Regions from separate parts of the Paenibacillus sp. NPDC055715 genome, predicted to be linked through region 1. Evidence: riboswitches for the same ligand, from Rfam matches in the RefSeq annotation. Region 1 holds a riboswitch; the other holds the start of a gene.
The links. A riboswitch is a leader RNA that binds a small molecule or an ion and turns the genes downstream of it on or off. The one in region 1 is predicted to bind cyclic di-AMP.
Positions count from the first base shown of each region.

Region 2: it holds a riboswitch for cyclic di-AMP, as region 1 does, so the genes downstream of both, ACWGOO_RS04110 (hypothetical protein) here and ACWGOO_RS11155 (3D domain-containing protein) in region 1, are expected to answer to the same signal.

Region 1 covers NZ_JBSHGA010000005.1:207,548-210,955, forward strand. Annotated here, with positions in the region: gene ACWGOO_RS11145 (ABC transporter substrate-binding protein/permease) at 1-893, shown strand, start outside; gene ACWGOO_RS11150 (amino acid ABC transporter ATP-binding protein) at 880-1,602, shown strand; cyclic di-AMP (ydaO/yuaA leader) riboswitch at 1,850-2,023, shown strand; gene ACWGOO_RS11155 (3D domain-containing protein) at 2,031-2,699, shown strand; gene ACWGOO_RS11160 (polysaccharide deacetylase family protein) at 2,895-3,408, opposite strand, start outside.
Region 2 covers NZ_JBSHGA010000001.1:823,218-826,625, reverse strand. Annotated here, with positions in the region: gene ACWGOO_RS04130 (hypothetical protein) at 57-353, shown strand; tRNA gene ACWGOO_RS04125 (tRNA-Leu) at 444-526, shown strand; gene ACWGOO_RS04120 (glutathione peroxidase) at 684-1,169, opposite strand; gene ACWGOO_RS04115 (hypothetical protein) at 1,306-1,461, shown strand; cyclic di-AMP (ydaO/yuaA leader) riboswitch at 1,634-1,809, shown strand; gene ACWGOO_RS04110 (hypothetical protein) at 1,925-2,320, shown strand; gene kdpF (K(+)-transporting ATPase subunit F) at 2,527-2,604, shown strand; gene kdpA (potassium-transporting ATPase subunit KdpA) at 2,755-3,408, shown strand, end outside.

The DNA.
Region 1 (3,408 bases):
TTGTTATTGAAGATACGGTTGCCAAAGGATATCTAATGGGTGGGACTGTAGCACTCGCCAAGGCCGTTCCTGAAAATGGCGGAGCACAAACTGCTGTAGGTATTCGCAAGGGTAACACAGAGTTACTCGCTTCTGTCAATAAAACGCTAGCTCGTTTAAAAGCAGAAGGAGCCATCGAAAAGTTTTCTTCAGAAGCAAGTTTACTTAGTATCGATCGAAAAGTCTCGTCCGATAACATTGTAGATATTTTTTGGAAGTATCGCAGTTTTTATGCTACAGGTGTCGGCAACACGCTGTTGCTGTCCGCGCTTGGGGTGCTGTTCGGATTTATCATTGGTCTGATTATATCCTTGATTCGGATGAGCGGTGTACGTATTATTGAGTGGTTGGGTACTACTTACGTAGAGGTACTGCGTGGCACACCTATGCTGGTGCAGCTCATGATCATCCACTACGGCGTTGCTTTGACGCTAGGCGTCAATTTTTCCCCACTCCAGTCCGGTATACTTACATTGTCACTGAATAGCTCGGCATATCTGGCTGAAATTTTCCGTGCAGGTATTCAAGGAGTAGACCGTGGTCAGATGGAAGCAGCCCGTTCACTCGGTATGGGACGAGGCAAAGCTATGCGTCACGTCATTTTACCGCAAGCGTTTAAGTCCGTACTGCCTGCCATCGGTAATGAATTTATTACGATTATTAAAGAATCTTCCATCATTTCTACCATCGGTATGGTGGATCTTATGTATCAGGCTCAAACGATTAAGAATATCACTTATCAAGGGTTAAGTCCGTTCGTAATCGCAGCCGCTATTTATTTTGTAATGACATTCAGCTTGTCGAAGCTGTTGGGTTTATGGGAAAGGAAGTTGAGAGCCAGTGATCACCGTTAAACAACTGCGTAAATCGTTCGGCAAAAATGAAATTTTAAAAGGCATAAATGTAGATATTGCCAAAGGCGAGGTTGTTGTCGTCATTGGACCGAGTGGCTCGGGAAAAAGTACATTTTTGCGTTGTATGAATCTGCTGGAGCAGCCGACTGACGGGGAGATTCTGTTTGAGGGCGAGCCGATTACGGCACGCGGTCACAACATTAATGCAACTCGTGAGAAAATGGGCATGGTGTTCCAGCACTTCAATCTGTTCCCACACAAAACAGTACTGCAAAATCTTACACTTGCGCCAACTCAGGTTAGAGGCCAGTCGGCAAAGGAAGCAGAGAAAATTGCGTTGGAGTTGCTGCGTACCGTTGGACTTGAAGACAAAAAAGACACCTATCCAAATCAGTTGTCCGGTGGACAGAAACAGCGGATTGCAATTGCGCGCGCCTTGGCGATGCAGCCGCATGTGATGCTCTTCGATGAGCCGACCTCCGCCTTGGACCCTGAAATGGTTGGGGAGGTGCTGGACGTGATGAAGAAGCTGGCTGAGGGTGGCATGACGATGGTCATCGTAACGCATGAGATGGGCTTTGCCCGCGAGGTAGGAGACCGCATTATCTTTATGGATCACGGTCAAATTGTGGAGCAAGGTACACCGGAGCAGGTTTTTGGTACTCCAAGCCATGATCGTACTCGGGATTTTCTTGCCAAGGTTTTGTAAGAAATAAGCTTCTTTAAGGTTATGAAGTAAGCCCTCCGCGGTGGAAGTTTGACGGGAGGGCTTTTTCTTTTTTTGTCATTCTCGTTCATATTTTTGTAACTTTTTTCGATTTTTTGATGACAAAATTGCAACAGGTATAGTATGATGTTCAAGGTTCCCAACATTTTCATGCGGATAAGGTTACAAAATTGTGATATTATACAGTGAGCCAAAACTTACCGGGGCAGCAGACAGCTACGACAGACGCTGGATGTGGGACCCAAAACCATGGGAAGTGCGGAGGACGTAACAACGGCAGTAACTTCTGATCCTTCTTCATACGAATGGATGGAAGGTTGCCTAGGGGTGAATTGCACAAGCATAGGGCTTCTCCTGAGTCCGAATCCGACAGCTAACTTCGCAGGCATAACAGAGGAGGTACATATTTTTTGAAACATCTGAAACGTATTGGAAAAACAATGAAATTTGCGGTGCTGGCTACAGCCATTGCAGGATTGGCGCAGACAGCCGGAGTAGCCAACGCCGCTTCGCTTCATACCGCCAAGGAAGGGGATACCTTCTTTTTACTTGCTCAACGTTACGGGGTATCTGTAGCAGATCTGCAAAAAGAGAACCCGGATGTTGCCGCCAGCAATATATATGCAGGAGTGCAAATTAAGGTGCCGGACGAGAACAAGGTAGAGACCACTTCGGATTCGAAGCCTCAGCTTCTTTCCGAGAAAGCGCCAGCAGGTGACGATCAACAGGTTGAAGCATGGGGCAAAACATTTAATTACAGCAAAGTAGTTGACGTGAAGGCCACAGCGTATTCCGCAGCCGCCAGTGAAAATGGAAAATGGGGAGCGGTGGACTATTTCGGAAATCCGCTTAAGCTCGGTACGATTGCAGTAGATCCAAGCGTAATTCCCTTGGGTACGAAAGTGCTGGTTACAGGCTATTCCCATCCAGGGCTGCCGGATCAATCTTTTGTAGCGGTAGCACGCGATAAGGGCAGCGCCATTATAGGGAAACGGATTGATATTTTCATTCCAGGCAGCCCTTCTTTTGTGAATGACTTTGGTTTCCAAAATGTGAAGCTGTATGTCATTGATAAATAGACTGTATAAGCAAATGAATTTATAAACATAATATTTTATGTAAAACATAATATTTTATGTAAAACATAATATCTTATGTAAACTAATATCAAATAACTTAATCGCGGGTCCTGATTCATATATGGGACTTGTCAATAAAAAAAGGGCTGTCTTCACGAGCAGAATGCATCTGCTGGTAAGACAGCCCTTTTATTGTTATTTTCGCTCCGAGGTGTGAAGTAGCCGGGGAACCGTGACAAATTTGTAGCCCTTGGCTTTCAGCGATTGAATGAGACCCGGCAGGGATTGAACAGTGCCTTTCAGATTGGAGCTTTGACCTCCACCTGCGTGCATTAAAATGATGGAGCCTGGTCCGGTAGCCGGGATTACATTACGCTGAATTTGTGTTTTACTCAGTCCCTTCCAATCGAGGGAGTCTACGTTCCAATTTACAATCATGTAGCCGTGACGACGTGCCCACTGGATCTGAGGCTCCGTAATTTCACCATAGGGCGGACGAATCAGCTTAGGTCGAAAGCCGACGGTAGCCTCCAAAATATGCTCTGTTTTCTTAATCTGGTTGCGAAAGCGTTCCAGTGAAGCCTTCCTAAAATCCGGGTGGGTATAGGAGTGGTTGCCTATGGCATGGCCTTCACGTATGATACGGCGAATCATGCCTGGGTGTTTTTCCGCACGGTGACCGACGATAAAGAAGGTGGCTTTGATACCA
Region 2 (3,408 bases), on a different contig from region 1:
AAATATTACTTATTAAAGTGATGGATGGTCTGAATAATCCATCGGGAGCCTGTTAATTGTACGAAATTGCAGTTGTATTCTGGATAAAAAAGCACTCTGTCACTGAAGAAAGTGGTGGGAGTGCTTTTGGCGTTGGTGCTGGAAGGGTGAAAACAGGCATCAGGGGGATGCTGGAGGCGTGTAATGGGGCAGGACGAAGAAATCAGTTAATTTCACCCGCGCTGGCGGTTGCTGCTCATATAGGGTGGCTGAACAACGATATAAAGGTTTTTGATAGCCATGCCATCGAGGGATGTGAGCTGAGGATGCAGATCGGTACGTACATAGTGTTCCAGGTCTTGCAGACAGGTTAAACGGCTCATTTAAAATATTTATTGTATTTATGTTTACAAATAGAATACAAGGGAGTATAATAAACCTGTTGCCTCGAAACATTAGAATTTGCGGTCGTGGTGGAATGGCAGACACGCTATCTTGAGGGGGTAGTGGGCGTACGCTCGTGGAGGTTCGAGTCCTCTCGACCGCATTACATGCAAGACACAGTTAAAAAAGCATTCTGACACGTTTTTAACGTGATTGGATGCTTTTTTTTGTTATATAAGCTGCACTAAAATATCCCTTTTTCCTAGCCACAGGAGCAGCCGCCTGGATTGGCTGCTTGTGAACGGTGATGAAGTGGCCTATCAGCTTTGCTGCAAGAGCTTCTCAATATCCCCCGCCAGTTTATCCGGAGTTGTCTGTGGGGCATAGCGCTTAAATACGTTCCCTTCGCGTGTAATCAAAAATTTAGTAAAATTCCATTTGATCGCTTTGGAGCCGAATATGCCTGGAGCTGTTTGGGTGAGGTAGCGGAATAAAGGGTGCGCCTGATCGCCATTGACATCTATTTTGGCAAACATCGGAAATGTAACTCCATAGTTGATTTGGCAAAACTCCGAAATGTCCTCGCTGGAACCCGGCTCTTGCTTGGCAAACTGATTGCTGGGAAACCCCAGGATTTCAAGACCCTGCTCATGGTATTGGTCATATAGTTCTTGTAGCGCCTTGTATTGGGGGGTTAGCCCGCATTTGCTGGCTGTATTCACGATGAGCAGAACTTTACCATCATATATGGACAACGGAATCTCTTTCCCTTGCAGAGTTTGTGCATCATATTCATAAACGGTCATGGTTTCCCTCCTGATTTGGTTTTCTACAATTAAATTGTAAGAAATTTAACGAAGGTTTGCAAGTCTATAATAGATGTAATGCGACGTCTGCAACTGTAAAATCGTATTTTGTCCAAAACGGAAAATTGCACTGCAAATGGGGCGAATTGCGTTGTTTCTCATCGTAAAAACAGGCTCAATCGGCGCTTATCAGGTGCATACAGCAGTTTTTCTTTCTCTTTTACAAAAAAAGGACAAAAAATGCTCTCCATACGCCAATATTGACATGCCTGATATTTTTGAAAAGAGATGAAAAACCGAGCTTGAAGGAGCTGGGAGAAGGATATTTATGTTGTAAGCGCTATAATTAATCTCTTATGCTCCAAAGGCGGATTTATAACCCCGCAGGTGAGCTTTACAGTATTCCTTGCGCGGGTGTATGATTCAGACGTAATTTCAAATGAAGTGAATGAAGCAGCAACGAATTGTCTATAGCGCTGAATTTTGCAGTTGCAAAAGCGGGGGAACCAAACGAGATCTATGCGGCTTTTAGAGGTCCGTGTGTCTCATGGGGTGAATTTTCCGGCCAAGTGCCAGAAATAGGGCGACTCTCACGTCCGAATCCGACAGCTAACCTCGTAAGCGTACAGGGAGAGGCAACAAACCGCCGTGTGCAGCCATGGTTTATTTTATCATGGGTATGTAAGAAGCCGGAGGAAAGCCTTTTTCCTTTGGCTTCTTTTTGTTGTCTTTTTATACCGGGAGAGGAGCTACTGATGGAAGGTCGGCTAATCATTGTCACTGCACCGAATGAATCGGGCAGAAATTTTGTGAAATTGCTTATGTTCAAAAAACTGGCGTTTGCGGTTCTTACGAATAGCGCTCAGGAGGAACGACAGCTCAAAAAAATGGGTGTGGAGCATATTGTTCGGATCAATACGATGCAAGCAGGGAAATGGAATTTTCCCAAAAAAGAAATTGGTTGCGTGTATTTGTTCGAGAACAGCTTGAATCTGACTTGCCGTTTTCTGCAAATATGCCGGCCGCTGACATCAGATTCGATCTATGTCATTACGCACGGCTATAATCCTCAAGGGATTTATCGAGGTTTGGGAGCGGACCATGTGATCTACACTTTGAATGGAGAGGTGGGTTTCCTGCTGAACGGATAGTCGTATAGGTAATATAAATAAAAATTTTCGCATTCATTGTATGGTGATTGTACGAGGATGTAAGAATGACGATCTGAGGACCGATACGGGAGGGTTATGAACATGATGGATATATACATGCTGCTCGTGATGGCTGTGAGTTATGGAGTGATACTGATGTTTGTACGCTGGTGTGATGCGCAGACCTCCAAAGGAGGGCGAAAAGGATGATGGTTGTGCTTACGCTTACGGCTATTGTGTTTGTGTATTTAATCTACGCACTCCTGAATCCTGAAAAGTTCTAATCAGCTAAACAGGATAAAGCGGGCGGGGGACAGCAGATCAAGGATGAGGCATCAGAGGTAGCGGGCTTTCGCAAACGTGTGCACTCGCTTGGTGCTATGAACCCGTCTGTTGTTCCAAACGCAGGAGCATTTTGGAGGAGGGAATAGATGATGGAGTTGCTGCAAATTGGAATTGTGATTGTGATATTGCTGCTCTTGGTGAAACCAGTGGGCACCTATATTTATCATGTATTCTCAAATGAACCGAATCGGACGGATCGGGTGTTTGGCGGAACGGAGAAGCTGATTTATAAGGTTATAGGTTTGAAGAAGTTGGAGAGCATGCGTTGGACCACGTACGTTATGAGCTTCATTGCTACGAATGTCGTGCTTGTGGCGATCAGCTATGTGCTGCTGCGCTTGCAGGGACTGCTTCCCGGTAATCCGGCTGGAAATGGCAATATGGAAGCGTCACTGGCATTTAATACAGTGATCAGCTTTATGACCAACACGAATCTCCAGCATTACAGCGGAGAAAGCGGGCTTACGCATCTGACGCAGATGGCGTTCGTTACGATGATGATGTTCACTTCGGCTGCTTCCGGATTTTCGGTTGCTGCGGCTTTTATGAGAGGATTGACGCGGCGCGGTGAAGGAATGGGCAACTTTTTTCAGGATTTTATCAAAGCGATTATACGGATTTTTCTGCCGTTGGCCTTTGTGCTTACGCTGGTGCTGGTCGGACTGAAAGTACCACAGACGCTTCAGCCTACGGCGGATATTACGACGTTGAGCGGAACACAGCAGCAGATTGCTTTGGGACCC